2 regions of the Veillonella dispar genome follow, and region 2 is predicted to be linked to the other one. Evidence: a T-box and tRNA genes for the amino acid it is inferred to sense, from the RefSeq annotation. Region 2 holds a T-box; the other holds one or more tRNA genes.
The links. The T-box of region 2 lies ahead of cysS (cysteine--tRNA ligase). A T-box ahead of a tRNA ligase gene usually reads a tRNA of that ligase, here a tRNA-Cys.

Region 1: it has a tRNA-Cys gene. The T-box ahead of cysS (cysteine--tRNA ligase) is inferred to sense a tRNA for this amino acid. The anticodon was not compared.

What each region holds. Positions count from the first base shown of each region.
Region 1 covers NZ_LR134375.1:1,176,492-1,185,343, forward strand. Annotated here, with positions in the region: gene cmk ((d)CMP kinase) at 1-636, opposite strand, end outside; gene EL171_RS05450 (BaiN/RdsA family NAD(P)/FAD-dependent oxidoreductase) at 645-1,892, opposite strand; gene EL171_RS05455 (pseudouridine synthase) at 1,889-2,617, opposite strand; gene scpB (SMC-Scp complex subunit ScpB) at 2,619-3,128, opposite strand; gene EL171_RS05465 (segregation and condensation protein A) at 3,141-3,866, opposite strand; gene EL171_RS05470 (phosphoethanolamine transferase) at 4,033-5,865, shown strand; gene EL171_RS05475 (2-thiouracil desulfurase family protein) at 5,988-6,443, opposite strand; tRNA gene EL171_RS05480 (tRNA-Leu) at 6,516-6,604, opposite strand; tRNA gene EL171_RS05485 (tRNA-Cys) at 6,619-6,693, opposite strand; tRNA gene EL171_RS05490 (tRNA-Gly) at 6,703-6,777, opposite strand; tRNA gene EL171_RS05495 (tRNA-Phe) at 6,785-6,860, opposite strand; tRNA gene EL171_RS05500 (tRNA-Asp) at 6,866-6,941, opposite strand; gene EL171_RS05505 (MBL fold metallo-hydrolase) at 6,992-7,588, opposite strand; gene EL171_RS05510 (TrkH family potassium uptake protein) at 7,601-8,852, opposite strand, start outside.
Region 2 covers NZ_LR134375.1:935,917-944,768, reverse strand. Annotated here, with positions in the region: gene sigH (RNA polymerase sporulation sigma factor SigH) at 1-102, opposite strand, end outside; gene EL171_RS04325 (NYN domain-containing protein) at 175-708, opposite strand; gene rlmB (23S rRNA (guanosine(2251)-2'-O)-methyltransferase RlmB) at 711-1,442, opposite strand; gene EL171_RS04315 (Mini-ribonuclease 3) at 1,444-1,920, opposite strand; gene cysS (cysteine--tRNA ligase) at 1,910-3,358, opposite strand; T-box leader at 3,408-3,614, opposite strand; gene EL171_RS04305 (bile acid:sodium symporter family protein) at 3,772-4,725, opposite strand; gene gltX (glutamate--tRNA ligase) at 4,858-6,327, opposite strand; gene ispD (2-C-methyl-D-erythritol 4-phosphate cytidylyltransferase) at 6,330-7,505, opposite strand; gene EL171_RS04290 (PIN/TRAM domain-containing protein) at 7,489-8,640, opposite strand; gene radA (DNA repair protein RadA) at 8,656-8,852, opposite strand, start outside.

The DNA.
Region 1 (8,852 bases), 240 kb from region 2:
TGTTTCATCAAATGTCATATTACTAGAATCCACAACAATGGCATCCTCAACACATACGAGTGGAGATTCATCACGATTTTTATCCATTTCATCACGACTTTCTACGTTCTTTTTAATGTCTTCTAATGGTTGCTCATTAGAAGTACCTTGAACTTCAAGCCATCTACGTTTAGCTCGTGCATCTACAGAAGCAGTTAAATATATTTTCAATTCTGCATTCGGTAATACAACAGAACCTATATCACGACCATCTAAAATAACACCACCAACAGCTGCCATTGCTTGTTGACGTTCAACTAGGTATTCACGTACTCCTTTATAAGAAGCAATGGTTGATACATTTTCATTGATTTGTTGTTGTCGAATTAAATCAGTTACATCTTGACCTTTTACATACACTTTACAAGCACTTGCCGTAGGCTCTAGTGTTAAATCTAATGAAGGGAGTAAAGCCTCAACCTCCTTTTGATTGTTAACATCTACATGACTATCAAGAACAGCCCATGTAACACCTCGATACATAGCACCTGTATCAATATATAAATAACCTAATTCATTAGCCACTACTTTTGAAATACTACTTTTACCAGCCCCTGCAGGACCATCAATAGCAATGGCAATTTTTTTAGTATTCATAATAACCTCTATTCTTCATCACCATGTACAGCATGCATAGCCGCTACATAACCAGTAGAAAAAGCTGCTTGTAAATTATAGCCACCCGTAAAGGCATCAATATCCAAAACCTCACCGGCGCCATATAAACCTTTCACTAATTTAGATTCCATTGTTTTTGGACTAAATTCTTTTAACGAGATTCCCCCTGCTGTCACAATGGCTTCTGCCACCGGACGCAATTCTTTAACGGTTAATGTCATATGCTGTAATACATGACATAAACGCAAACGTTCTTCTTTTGTGATTTGATTAATTGGTTTGCTTGGATCTAATTCAGCAAGCTTTATAACAATAGGAATAAGATTTACCGGCAGTAAATCCTTCATTCCATTAGCCAATTGTTTCTTAGAATATAAATCAAAATCTTTTTGTAATCGCTTATCTAATACTTCTGCAGTTAATGCAGGCTTAAGATTTATTTCAATAGTAATTTGAGGATTTTTCTTACGCAATAATTTGCCTACCGTATGACTTAACGACAAGATGGTAGGACCTGTAAGGCCGAAATGGGTGAACATCATTTCCCCGAATTGCTTGGCCTGTACCTTATTTTTAGAAATAACGGATACCTCAACATTACGAAGGCTAAGCCCCATAATATCCTTCACCCATGATTCCTCAGTTACAATTGGCACCAACGATGGTCTAATATCCGTAATGGTATGCCCTATTTTCTTAGCTAAAGTATATCCATCACCAGTCGAACCTGTTAAAGGATAAGAAGCACCCCCAGTACAGATGATAGCAGCATCACAAGCATATTGTTCTTTATCTGTTGTAACACCCACTACTCGATCATCTTTTACAGTAATAGATGTAACAGGTTCATTTAAATGAACTTGAACATTATACTTTTTCAAGATTTTCATGAATGTATTGCGTACTTCTAGAGCGGAATCAGATTCAGGGAATACGCGACCACCACGTTCTACCTTAGTTTTCAAACCCCAACTATGTAATAGTTCAAGCAAGTCTTCATTACTAAAGCGTTCATAAGCACCGTAGAGGAACTTGCCATTACCTGGCGTATTTTTAATGAACTCAGTCATATCTGCATTATTTGTAATATTACATCGACCTTTACCGGTAATCCCCATCTTCTTACCAACCATATTCATTTTTTCAAGTAATATGACACGAGCACCTTCACGACCTGCTATAACAGCCGCCATAAGACCTGCCGCACCACCACCAATGACTATGATTTGTTTCATTTCTTATCAGTCCCCAACGCTTTAAGTGCTTTAACCTCTCTAATAGTAAGTTGACGAGAAGCACCACGTTTTACACCACCCAATGTGAGACCTGCATAAGCAATACGTTTTAAGTTATGAATGCGATACCCAAAGTGTTCAAACATACGACGAACTTGGCGATTACGACCTTCATGAATTGTAATCTCTACTTCATGAACACCGTTATGATCGTCAAAACCTAAGTCTACAATTGTAGCAGGTGCTGTCATTCCGTCTTCAAGTTTAACGCCATTGGCAATGACTTGTAAATCTTCATCACGAACGCGACCTTTAATGCGCACTTCATAGGTTTTTTCTACACCTTTAGATGGATGTGTTAAGTTTTGTGCTAACTCACCATCATTGGTAAGTAATAGTAAACCTTCCGTATATAAATCGAGACGACCAATAGGATAAATGCGTTTAGATTCATTTTTAATATAATCTAAAACAGTTTCTCGACCTTGAGGGTCAGATACAGATGTAATGACGCCCTTCGGCTTATTTAATAAATAATATACAGGCTTTTCTTGCGCCAATAATTGACCATTAACCTTAACCTTATCTTTTTGAGGGTCAATTTTAACGCCCAGCTCAGTTACCTTGCGGCCATTAACCTGAACTTTCCCCTCTGTAATTAATTCTTCTGCCTTACGTCGTGATGCAACACCACAACTAGCAATAAATTTTTGTAATCGTTCCATATTATCCTTCTGTTTCCGAAACTTCTTGATGTAAAGCTTCAATAGATTCTACACCAGCACTTCTTAAAAACTCGTCAGTTGTGCCATAAAGAATAGGTCTTCCTACAGTGTCTTTATGACCTAGCTCAGCAATAAGAGATCGAGTGAGTAATTGTTTAATAATCTTATCGCTATTTACACCGCGGATTTCTTCAATTTCAGCTTTAGTTATAGGTTGTTTATAGGCTATAACAGCTAATGTTTCCATCGCTGCATTAGATAATTTATCTTCTCGCTTACGTATATGACCTACATAATCAGCGCTTTCCATAGCGCTAACTAACTCAACACCAGCCCCTGATACTCTCAATCGGATACCTCGATTTTGGTCTTCAAGCTCACGTTGTAATGTGTCTATATAGTCCTGTACTTCCTCTGTTGAAAGTCCAAATACTTCTCCAAGCATATCTATTGATATAGGCTTTGCCGATGAAAACAATACGGCCTCTAAATGCATTGTTGGTAAGCTCATATAGCCCCCTTTCTATACGGTACCTTCTAAGGCTGCAGTGAATACAATATCATCCTCTTCATAGCTCATTTCCATAATTTGTTGTTTCAACAATTCTAAAACAGCCATAAAGATCGTTACCATTCCACTCTTTGTTTCAATTGCCACTAATAACTCTCTAAAGTGTAAACTTTCACCACGACGTATACGACTAGATAAAGACAGAATCATATCTTCTAAGCTATAACTGTCTTTTTCAACCTTTACTTCACGAATAGGTTCCTCTTCAGGTAATTCCTTAGCTCGCTTTAAGGTTTGATAAAAAATTTCGTATAATTGGGAAAGTTCTAAATTATATACATTATCTAATCCAAGTACGCTTGTTTCTTCAGGTCTACTAAATATATTGGCAGAAACAGCTGTACGCTCCATTAATAGAGCTGTAAAATCCTTGATTTTCTTAAACTCTACTAATTTTGCTACCAATTCATCACGTGGATCCTCAGCTTCATCTGGCTCAGGTTCAGCTTTAGGCAGTAACATACGCGATTTAATCTGCAATAAGGTAGATGCCATTACAAGAAACTCACTACTATAATGAATATCAAAGTGATTCCAATTATCTAAATATTCCAAGTATTGACTCGTAATTTCAACGATAGGAATATCGGTGATTTCTATTTTATGTTTTTCAATGAGATGTAAAAGCAAGTCTAAAGGACCTTCAAAAACATCTAACTTATAATTATAATCTCCCATAAACCCCAATCCTTAGAAAATATACTTTAACTATATAATTATAAAGCATTTATAGTAGTACTTTCAAATAATTGTTTTTTTTACAGTCATCTGCTATCTTTATTATAGTAATTATTATATATTATGAAAAAAATTTATTGTGTATTCCTACAAGAGGGGATTTATTATGTTATCTAGTTTAAAGCAAATTGGGAGAAACCCCATCTTTCGCTTTGGTATCATTAGTATTGTTTTATATATAGCTCTATTTTTCATCTATGAACCTATTACACTAGGACTAGATGTTGAAGATATAACGATTTTAGCAGTACCAACAATTGTAGGTACTTTTTTATTTCAATACTTTATGGGGTGTACCGTTTTTCATAGACCATTTTTAGGATATGGATTAGTTGGTATTCTTTGGGCTCTTACATTCCCACTCCTTTTCCACTGGTCCTATGTTAAACCTTTATATTTCTATGAATTCGCTAATGACTTCTTATTTGGCCTACTCATTTTTATGGGCTTATCTGGAATTCAATTCTTACTAAATCAAACGAATCGCCTTCATAAAACCACATCATTAATCATGGCAATCATTACCATGATATTAAGTCTTATTCCATTCTTACAAATTGGATACTACTTAACTACATGGCATTGTTTAACGCCAGCTAGTTTACTAGCAGTATATATGACGAACCCAGAAGAAGCCTTTGGTTTCTTAAAAAATGCTGCCGGTATCCCTGGTCTTATCGCTGTTGGTATAGGTCTTATATTATGGACGTATCTACTCTACTGGTCTAATCTAGGAATGAAAGCAGTAGTAAACTTAAATACTACACGACCTATGCGCTCTACATTGCTAATTGCATCTATAGTAGCATTCTTAGTATATGTACCATTCTTCTTATTCCCTAAAACATGTATTGTAGCAAACTGGATTGCTGCTGGCGATTATGTAAAACAGATGCAACAATATAATGATAACCATCATTTAGTTTTCGATTCCTTTAATTTAGATACAAAGGAAACCTCTGCCAATAAAACACCAGGTACGATCATATTAGTAATTGGTGAGTCTAGTTCTCGTGATTATATGAAGGTTTATAATCCAAACTTCCCTTATGACGATACACCATGGCAAGGTAATATGCGCTCTGATAACAAAGATTTTGTGTTCTTTGATAACGCATATTCATCCTATGTACAAACAGTACCTACTCTAGAACGCGCTTTATCTGAACGCAATCAATATGATGATAAACCATTCCTTGATTCAGCAAACATCTTAGACGTAGCTAAAAAGGCTGGTTATACTACTTCTTGGTTTAGTAACCAAGGTGTATTTGGTGAATACGATACAGCCATTTCTCTAATGGCAAAAACAGCAGATACTACAAAATGGTCTCACGAATCATATGCATTCTCTGATCGCTATGATGAATCATTATTGCCTTTATTACAATCTGTAGACCCTACGAAAAATAACTTTATCGTTATTCATATCATGGGTAGCCATATTTATTACAATGACCGTTACCCTCATGAGTTTAGTAAATGGAAACAAGGCCCATACCCAGATGGCCAAGAAGCATATGCTAATAGCCAACTGTATACGGATTGGTTATTACAACAAATCTATACGTATGGTAAGGAAAAATTAAACTTACAAGCTATGGTCTATTTCTCTGACCACGGTGAAAGTTTAGATAAATCTCATAACCCAGATACATTTGACTTTGTTATGACTCACATTCCATTCTGGATTTATTTATCTCCTCAATATCGTGCAGCGTATCCTCAAACTGCAGAGGAACTTACTAAGCACGAACATCAATACTTTACAAATGATTTACTATATGACACATTAATCGGTCTTATGCATGCACCTAACCAACGTTATGATGCAACACGAGACTTCAGTAATGATAAGTATCGATTTAATTTACATAACCTTACTACCTTACTAGGGGAACAACCATTAACTAACGATCCTGTAAATGCAGGTAAATAATCTAGACTATTTCTTGAACTGAGTTAATCATATTAATCTGTTATCAGTAAAGCATATAATTATGTAATGATAGCCAGTTAAGGTTATAGTAAAGAAAAAACAAAAAAGAGATGAGTTAAAACTCATCTCTTTTTTTCTTCTATTAATAAATCAATATCATCTTCTGTATACACTTCAATATTATTCTTTAATAGAGCCTCTACAGTGCATCCATGACCATCCCGTAGGGTTTTACTAAAGGTGCCATCATAAATGCGCTTATAGCCACAACTAGGGCTTTTTGCTTTCATTAGAGCCCGATTACACTCATTTTGAAAAGCTATATCTAATGTATTCTGAGCACCTATAAGGAATTCTTTAGTTACATCAGTCCCATTAGCCGTACATATACGTTCTCCTTGTCGCTCTGCAGGATCACGCGGTGTACTAAGTCCACCTAATACTTCTGGACATACAGGTACTAAATCAAACATTTCTTTTAACAATGGTAATTTCCCTATATAATTATCTTTTCCATCATAACGACATGATACGCCGCATAGACATTCACTAATTAGCAATTTAGGTTTCTTATTCATAGTATTATTTAATATGTAGTATTAAAACTTAATTTACATAAGAAAAAAAGACTAACCGAAGTTAGTCTTAATTGGTGCCGAGGACCGGAATCGAACCGGTACGGTTGTTTCCAACCGACGGATTTTAAGTCCGTTGCGTCTGCCTGTTCCGCCACCCCGGCATGGGTAACGTTTGTGGAGGCGGCACCCAGAATCGAACTGGGGAATAAAGGTTTTGCAGACCTCTGCCTTACCGCTTGGCTATGCCGCCATATAAAGTTGGAGCGGGAAACGAGATTCGAACTCGCGACCCCCGCCTTGGCAAGGCGGTGCTCTACCGCTGAGCTATTCCCGCATGTACATGGTGCCTCAGGACAGAATCGAACTGTCGACACACGGATTTTCAGTCCGTTGCTCTACCAACTGAGCTACCGAGGCATGAATGGCGACCCCGATCAGATTTGAACTGACGATCTTCGCCGTGACAGGGCGACATGTTAACCGCTACACCACGGGGCCGTATCCAAAGTACTTGCTTAGTATATCGGTTATCAGGACTTTTGTCAACACTATCCTACAATATTTTTGATGAATTCTTCTTCATCTTTTAATGTTGTGGATTCTTTATGTCCTGGGTCGATTATTAAATCCTTAGACAAGGTTAATATATACTTCAAACTAGTAATCAAATCTTCTGGATTACTATTATAATTGTCAGTATTCCCTACATTTTGTTTGAATACAGTATCCCCTGAAAATAGATGTCCTTCTATTTCAAAACAAACAGAACCAGCACTATGACCAGGTGTGTGATGGACAATAACTTCAAAGGGTCCTAATTGTAGTTTACCTGTTACTAAATCGTTACAATTAGTATACATTTTCTTCTTGTAAACACTTGGTCTGCGACGAATTAATTGTAATAATTCTTGATCTAAAGGATGTAAATAAGCAGGAATATTATAATGCTCACATACCTCATCTAGAGCTGACACATGGTCACAATGACCATGTGTCAATAGAACTGCTATTGGTTCAGAATCCCCTACCATTTCAATGATATGCTTACTATGAAATCCAGGATCAATTATTAAAGATTTACCCTCTTTAACGAGTACGTAGCAATTCGCTTTATAAAGCCCTAGAGGGCGTTTTATAATATTCATATTATTCGCCCCCTATAGAACACGATACCGCTTGGAAGATTGTTTTTTTATAAAATACCCTTCCCAGAATTGAGGATGAAGCATAACAAGAATGGTAAATAATTCTAAACGCCCCAATATCATATCAACAATAGCTATACATTTTGCTGAGTCAGGCATAGCACCAAAGGAATCAGTGGGACCAAATCCACCAAAACCAAGGCCAACATTACTTAAGAATGCTGTTATCACTTGCATAGAATCATATGTGGATAAACCAGTGCAAGTCATCAAAAAGACAGAAATAACATAAATCATTAAGTATAAAAATAAAAATTGTTGTGTCATTTGAATCCACTTGGTAGGCATTGGTTTACCATTGATGCGTACAACTTGAACCATATCTGGATGAATCGATTTACGCAGGTAAATGATACTACTTTTAATTAAAATAATGAGACGTATAATTTTAACGCCCCCTGTGGTAGAACCACTACAACCACCAAAAAATGATGAAATAAAGAGCATCATCTGAGCTGCAGCAGGCCATAAATCATAATCACTTACAGCAAATCCACTACCAGTTTGAATCGATACAAGATTGAAGGACGCATCCCTAATAATTTGTATTGGATCATTTATAGTAGATTGTAAGGCTAATGATAATCCAATAATTATAATGCCTATTAGAATTACAAGCCAATACATGCGTGTTTCAAAATCATCAATTAAAATACGAATCCCTTTATGAAGAGCATTATAGTATACAGAAAAATTTCCGCCTGCTAATATCATAAAGAAAATAAATACAAAGCAAATATAGTTATTCTGCTCATAAACAAACGTACCAGCTGATGTAGGTGTAAAACCACCTGTAGATATAATAGAAAATGCATAATTAAGTGCATCAAATGGTTCGATTCCACCCGCCCATAGCATGAGGAAACAAACTCCAGTGAACACAATATATAACCGCCAAAGTTTTGTAGCCATTGATTGAATACGAGGCATAACTACACCTGGTTTTGGTACCGAAGCTTCTGCATTAAACATATGAGCTGCGTCAGCACCAAGATTTTTCAAGAAGGATAAAATAAGGACGATAATCCCCATCCCACCAATCCAGTGCATAAGTCCACGCCATAATACAAATGTATTCGGTAAATCATCTACACTATTAATAATAGTAGCACCAGTTGCAGTAATCCCAGATGTAGCTTCAAACAGCGCATCAAACACATTGACTAAAATACCACTACCAAGAAATGGTAAGGAGCCTAAGATA
Region 2 (8,852 bases):
GATTGCAAACTCATTTTGCTCTTCTTGAGCTATGACCACAACTTGCTCATCGGTCATTTCTTTGAAATTGTAATCGGGCTTGCGTGTATGAATTGTGTTCATATGCTCCTCCTTACAATTGAGCAGAAAAACCAATATATTCATTATACTGGAACTATATGTGATTTTCAACTATCAATGGCCACGCCGTAATTTCTCTAGCTTTTCAGCTACTTCAGGAGATAATAACCCTCCTACTTCATTACGTCGCAAGCTAAATTGATCTCGTCTATGTTCATGAGCGTATTGTAATCGTTCCTCTTCCTTAGCTATGCGAATCATATTTTGCAATTCTCGAGCTGGAATGCGTAAACCACCAGATCCAAGAATTTGATTTTGTTCAGCTCCATCAGAGGTTACAACATATACATTGGTATATTTGCCTTTCCGCAAAAATACCTCTCGTTCAATAAAGGAATCCGCCGTCTCTCCATCCTCAGTATAGACTTCAAGAAATCCGCTCGTAATAGCCTCTACAGAACCGCCAGACTTTGTATATTTACCATCAAACACAAGGATAACTTCGTATCCCTTGAATTTTCCGTAGTTTAACAATCTATCTCTAAGCTCCATACGGGCATGTTCTAATGACTCATGAGCCAATTTCTTTAGATGAGTCCAGGCGAATATCACATTATATCCATCTACAATTAAGATATCTTTTAACATAATTATTTCGCTTGTCGTTGACGAACCGCTTCATACATAAGAACGGCGGCTGCAACAGATGCATTCAAAGAATTTAAATTCCCATACATAGGGATGGTAACGAGGAAATCACAAGCCTCTTTCACAACGCGGCTAATGCCCTTACCTTCATTACCGATAACGATAACTGTAGGAATTGTCATATCCGCCTCGTATAAGGTACGATCACCTTCCATATGAGCGCCCATAACCCAAAAACCTTGTTTTTGAAGTTGTTTAATAGTTTGAGCTACATTCCCAACCTGTACAAGTGGAATTTGTTCAATAGCACCTGCCGATGTTTTAGCTACAGTAGCATTAATAGGAGCATTGTGACGCTTAGGAATGAGTACGGCCGTAGCCCCTACACATTCCGCAGTACGGATAATTGCGCCCATGTTATGTGGATCCTCAACACCATCTGTTAGGATAAGCAAAGGGACATCATGATTCGTCTCTTGTAGTACTTCACCAAGTTCCTTAAATTGAACAGCAGAAACAAGAGCAATAACACCTTGGTGTGGTACCTCTAAATCATATTTATTCATTTGTTTGATAGGTGTTGGACGCACTTCAATGCCTTGAGATTTAGCAAGGCCAACAATATCAGCTAGACCTGTTTTAACCTTATCTTCACTGACCATAATGCGCTGGATGGAACGACCACTTTTAAGGGCCTCTTTAACCGCATTGCGACCTACAATATAATTATCCATACTACATACCTCGTAGAGTTATTGAAAAGGCTTGCTTCATAACATCTTGTAAGCGCTCATCTTGACGCGTTTCATAAAGAAATCCAAGTACGGCTTCAAAGGCTGTACTACTACGATACTCTTGAACAGAACTACTTTTTGGCACATTTACATTACTATTTCTAGCTCGTCGTGCAATAGCTTGTTCTTGTTCTGTGAAAGCATCCTCTATTTCAAGCAATACCTTCGCTTGTGACTTAGCACAAATAAACTCAGTAACAATGGTGTGCAACACTTGTACCTTAGATATATTCATTTGTACCACTCGTTCACGGACATACATGGAGTATACGGCATCGCCAATATAGGCAAGCATAACTGCATCTGCACTGAGACACTCCTCTATAGTTCGTTTACGCAAACGAAGCGGCTCTTGTTCAAGAGCCGTCAACTTTTTTATTGCTTCATTCTTTAAGAATTGAAATTGTTTAAACTTCACGTTTTTTCCACCGTGCACCTTGAGGGGAATCCTCAATAGTAATACCGATTTCAGCCAAACGATCGCGGATACAATCAGCTAATGCCCATTGTTTTTGATCGCGACATGCTTGACGTACAGACAAGATTACTTGCATTAATTCTTCATATTCAGCAGCGTTAGCACCTGTGTTGCCTTCCCATGCTTTTTCAAGAATACCAATTACTTCTGTCATGAACTTGAAGATACGTTTTACTTCAGCAATAGCTTCTTGGCAAACAACACCTTCACGACCTGTTACAGTTTGATAGTAAATGTTGATCTCTTTAGCAAGACCAAACATGCTAGATGTAGCTAACGCAGTATTGAAGTCATCGCTCATAGCTGCTTCGAATTCTTCTTCATACTCTTTAGCTTTTTCTAATAAGTGTTGCGCTTCATCACATGGACCTGGTTCACATTTTTCAAGGTACAATAGATTTTCAATAGCAGTGCTTAAACGTTCTAAGGATTTATTTGCTTCCTCTAAACGTTCATCAGAGAAATCTAATGGACTACGATAATGAGTGCTCAACAAGAAGTAGCGCAATGCGTCTGGGCTATATTGTTCCAAAATATCTTTTACCAAGAAGAAGTTATTCAAGGATTTAGACATTTTTTCAGAATTAATGGTAATGAAACCATTGTGTAACCAATAGCGTACAGATGGATGTTGACCAGAACAACCTTCAGATTGGGCAATTTCGTTTTCATGATGAGGGAAGATCAAATCACTACCACCACCATGGAAGTCAAATTCTGTACCTAAATATTTTTGGCTCATAGCAGAACATTCAATGTGCCAACCTGGACGGCCATTCCCCCAAGGGCTTTCCCAATATGGTTCACCTGGTTTTGCAGCTTTCCATAACGCAAAGTCCATAGGATTTTTCTTACGGCCATCAACTTCGATACGAGCACCCGCTTCCATATCATCTAATGTACGGCCAGATAACTCACCATAATGTTCAAATTTATCAACGCTATAATATACATCGCCATCGAGTTCATAAGCATAGCCTTTTTCAATCAATGTAGAGATCATAGCAATAATATCTTCGATATGTGTAGAAACACGTGGATAAATATCAGCACGTTGTACACCAAGGGCATCCATTACTTCGAAATAGCTGTCGATATAACGGTTTGCAATAGTATCCCAAGATACGCCTTCACCATTGGATGTATTGATGATTTTGTCATCTACATCAGTAAAGTTTTGTACATATGTTACTTTATAGCCTACATGTTTCATATAGCGACGAATTACGTCCCAAGTTACGAATGGACGTGCATTGCCAATGTGAGGATGGTTATATGGTGTAACACCACATACGTACATCTTTGCCTCACCTGGTGTTACAGGATTGAACACCTCTTTTTGGCGCGTCATAGTATTATAAACTGTAATTTCTCTCATCGTTACCGATGCCTCCATTTTCGTAAAATAAAAAAGACCCCTCATCTCATACAGAGACGATGGTCCGCGGTTCCACTCTGTTAGGTACCAGCAGTGGCACCCACTCATCGCATAACGGCGCGTCACCGGACAAACCTACCTATAATCGGAATGTCAGCTCGTGAATGCATTTCGTCTACCTATACTTGAACCCTCCCACCATCGGTTCTCGCTAAAAAGTTAGTTGTAGAGTACTTCTTTCAGTCTCAGCTTTTACTATTAAATCTATATTCAGATATAGAAATATTATATCAATTATCCTATAGAATGTCAATGAAAACAAGAAAACCCTCATCTTTCAACATAGCCAAACAATGTATTAAACATGCATATTTCGGATATAAATTTGAAAGATGAGGATGATGAATTAACTATTAAGCATTTTCCAACTTCTCTTGATCGTCATGTTTACGGCAAATACCTGCGAAGATAGAGCCTGTAAAGTTATGAATGATAGAGAATACTGCACCTGCTACTGCCGCTTGAGGAGTAAAATGTTTAAGCGCTAAAGATACGGATAATGCAGAGTTTTGCATTGCCACTTCAATTTGCATTGCACGACGAGAGGAAACATCAATACTAAGAGCCTTACATATAAAGTACGTTACTACATAACCACTCACATTTTGTACTAAGCAAGCTACGAAGATGATGAAACCAGTTTCAGCAATTTGTTTTTGGTTCACTGCAGTAACAGCAGCCAAGATTAATAATACTGCAATAGCCGCAATTGTAGGACATACAGATTTAACAGGTTCGATCTTAGAGCCGATGAAGTAATTCAATACGATACCCAAGATGATCGGTACCAATACGATTTTTACGATAGAAATAAACATCGGCATAAATTGGATTTCAATGGAAGATGTAGCACCTGCATACAATACAACGAATAAAGGTGTCAAAATTGGAGCCAATAATGTAGAAACAGTCGTTGCAGATACAGATAACGGAACATTACCATTCGCAAGGAATGTCATTACATTAGAGGCAGTACCACCAGGACATGCACCTAACAAGATGAATCCGATACCAATTTCTGGAGGGAAATTGAAAATAAGGGCTACCAAGAAACCTGCTAATGGCATCCACAAGAATTGAATTACAGATACAAGGATAACTTTCATCGGTTGCTTAAATACATCAAGGAACACTTGAGCTGTTAATGTTAAACCCATGGCAAACATTACAAATTGAAGCATGTACGCAATGTACGGCGTCATCCAAGAAAATACAGTTGGTAATACATACGCTAACACTGCCATCAATAGCACGACCCAGGAAAGATAGCTATTGAATAAGTGGTTAAGAGAACGAATAATACTCATAAATGCACTCACTTTCATAATAAATAAAAATAAAAGACGCCGATTATTATAGCATTTCTATAGGATAATCTCAATATACATAAAAAGCTCTCATAACAATAGCTATGAGAGCTTTTTTCTTAGATTGTATTACTATTTTGTTAAAGCGCTAACATTGTCTAAGCGATGTAAGCATTTTTCTTTACCAAGCAATGTAACAATATTATTCAAATCTGGACCATGCATTTGACCAGTTAAAGCTACGCGGATTGGCATGAATACGAATTTACCTTTCAAAGCAGTTTCTTTCATAACTGCTTTAATAGTTGCTTTTACAACATCAGGCGTAATTTCATCAAGTTCAGCCAATGCACTGCGGAATGCACCTATAACTGTTGGTGTTGTTTCTTCATTCAATACAGCACGCAATTCCTCTTCGTGACCTTCTTCAAGGAATACAGTTTCACCCATAAACATGCCTACATGATCTTTAATTTGCGCCCCATAGCTAATATGGTCGCGGAATGTAGAGCATAATAATGTCAACCAATCAATATCCGCTTGATTTAAGCTATCTGGAGCCAAGCCAACTTCTTTCAAATGTGGCAAACAAAGATGGAATAGCTCTTCATCGCTTAAGTTTTTCATGTAGTGGAAGTTGATATGGTTCAACTTATCAATATCGAATACAGCAGGGTTTTTAGCTACACGATCCATGGAGAAGGCTTGAATCAATTCATCTTGTGTGAAGAACTCTTCTTCCCCTTCTGGAGCCCAACCAAGAAGAGCCAAGAAGTTTACTAGTGCTTCTGGTAAATAGCCCAATTGTTTGTATTGTTCAACAGATGTAGCACCATGGCGTTTGGACATTTTTTTGTAATCTTTGCCAAGAATCAAGGAAATGTGACCAAATTTTGGCACTTCCCAGCCTAGTGCTTCATAAATAGCCATTTGACGTGGAGTATTAGATAAATGTTCTTCTGCACGAATAACGTGAGTAATCCCCATCATATGATCATCCATTACTACTGCAAAGTTATATACAGGAATACCATCAGATTTTACGATTACAAAGTCACCTACACCATTGGATTCAAAGGATACATGACCACGTACCATATCATCGAAAGCATATGTTTTATTCAAGGGAACGCGCAAGCGAATGGTTGGTTTACGACCTTCTGCAATATATTTAGCCTTTGTTTCTTCATCTAAATGTTGGCAATGGCCATTATATTTAGGTGTTTCACCACGATCCATTTGTTCTTGGCGAACAGCATCTAATTCTTCAGGTGTGCAATAGCACTCATACGCTTTGCCTTCATCCAACAAACGTTGTGTTACTTCTTTATATAAGTCAAGACGTTCTGTTTGACGGTAAGGACCATTATCGCCACCTACATCAATGCCTTCATCCCAGTTCATGCCAAGCCATTGCAAGGAAGCTTTGATATTTTCTTCACTTTCACGAGTAGAGCGAGCCAGATCTGTATCTTCAATACGCAATACAAATGTGCCTTTTTCTTTACGTGCTAACAACCAGTTAAACAAAGCAGAACGAGCACCACCAATGTGGAATGGACCCGTAGGGCTTGGAGCAAAACGAACTTTCATGGAACTCATGATTATACCTCTCCTTCATATACAGAAACGACAGCTTGTGCAGCAATGCCTTCACGGCGCCCGATGGCCCCAAGCATTTCATTTGTTGTCGCTTTAATACTAATACGTTCTAATGGTATTTCTAAAACAGATTGTAAGTTAGCCTTCATCGTATCGATGTGTGGCTTTAACTTAGGTGTCTCTGAAATAACCATAATATCTATATTATAGGCTTGTAACCCACGTTCTTTCAATAAGGAATTAACCTTTTCTAGTAAAAGCATGCTAGAAATCCCTTTATACTGGTCATCTTCAGGTGGGAAATAATATCCAATATCTCGTAGACCTGCAGCACCTAGCATAGCATCCATCAATGCATGAATAAGAACATCCGCATCGGAATGCCCATCAGGGCCGAGTTCAGATTCGATATGAACACCGCCAAGAATACATGGGCGACCTGCTTTTAATTGATGAATATCATAACCAAATCCAACGCGCATACGTGTATCCTCAATTTCTAAATATCGCTTAGCTACTGCAATATCATTTGGTGTTGTCACTTTAATATTACAATAATCCCCTTCAACTATATGTACAGGTTTACCTACATACTCAACTAGTGATACATCATCAGTACCAAGATACTTAGTTTCATATGCCGCTTGATGAGCCTCTACAAATAATTCTTTTTGAAAGCCTTGTGGCGTTTGAATTTGGTATAGCTCACTACGCTGTAATGTTTCTAGAACATTATGGTCTGTATCAACTCGTTTAATGGTATCTGTAGCCGGAACACCTACTGTAGCAGCACCATAGGTATTAGCCGAGTCAGCAACATTATTAAACATTTCTGTAGAGGCTAATGGTCGCGCTCCATCATGAACAAGGACAATATTGGTTTCTTCTGATACAGTTTTAAGGCCACATGCTACAGAGTCTTGACGCTCTTTTCCACCCAGCACTATATGAACTGGAACAGACAAATCCAACTCTTGAATATGTTTTGTCATATATTCTTGTTCGCCTTCGGCTACAACAAGAATAATCTCTTTCAAACCTTCAATATTTGCCACATTTTGCAATGTACGCTGAATGATAGAGAATCGTCCTAAAGGGATAAATATCTTATTTTCTTTATACCCCATGCGGCGCCCCGCACCAGCGGCGAGAACAATACAACTAATTACCTTGTCCATTTTGTCCTCCATCTACACGAGCAAAGATCATGCGACCTGCACTAGTTTGTAATATGGATGTAACCATTACCTCTACAGTTTGCCCCACATAAGGTTTACCATCTTCAACAACAATCATGGTACCATCATCGAGATAAGCAACACCTTGGTGTACTTCCTTGCCTTCTTTCATAATTTGCACGCGAATCCATTCGCCTGCAATGAGGGCCGGTTTCAGTACATTGGCTAGTTCATTCAGATTAAGCACCTCAATGCCTTGCACTCGAGCCACCTTATTTAAGTTGAAGTCATTAGTCATCAACTTCCACTGCTTATCCAAAGCAAGACGCATTAATTTAGAATCTACTTCTGTAAGATCATCATAATCATCTTCTATCACTTCAATGGCTACCTTGTTAGCATCTTGCATCTCTTTCAAAATATCGAGGCCACGACGACCGCGATTTCTCTTTGTAGCATCAGCAGAGTCAGAAATAATTTGTAACTCATTCAATACAAAGAGGGGAACCATTAGAGGGCCTTCAATAAATCCTGTATTACATAGTTCCTTAATACGTCCATCAATAATAACAGATGTATCTAGTAGTTTTGGTGTGCTCGTAGTTTTATCAGATTTATGAGTAGAGAACATTTTAAAACGACTTGTTTTTTTAGGGCCTTCTCCACTCCATTGTTGTACATAGTTATTGTACATTTCAGGGCCTTTACGAGCCATAATTTTAAGGCCACTATATCCAAAGATAGCACTCAATATAATAGGAATATAAGGTCCTATAATAGGTACTTGATTGAATGCAACACCAATTAAATTTGCAATAATAAGACCGAATAATAAACCGATGGTGCCTGCAATCAATTCTTGATTTGGAATATGAGTAAGAATGCGTTCTAAACGTTTAGCAATGACTAAGCCTTGCTTTAAAATAAATGAAGAAATTAAATACCCAATAATAACGCCTAATAGAGTACCAAAAATCAATACTGAAATACGTGCAATGGTTAATGACATATCCCCAAAGGACTCAAATTGAGATACCAAATATGGGTCGATAATAGGTGCTAAGCTATCCATTCCAACATAGGCCGCTGTGCCCACAAGAATAGCTATTACATAGCGCAATATCCGATAAATCATTACATCACCTCCTAATTAAGAAAATACCAACTGCATTGCCTCTTGAATAGATTTAACGCCTCTAATCTTGATAGAACTATCATTATCCTTGATTTGTTTATAATTGCCTTCAGGAATAATAAACTTTTTAAAGCCTAATTTCTTAGCTTCATTGATACGCTGTTCAATACGTGGAATGCTACGAACATTACCAGTGAGCCCTACTTCACCTA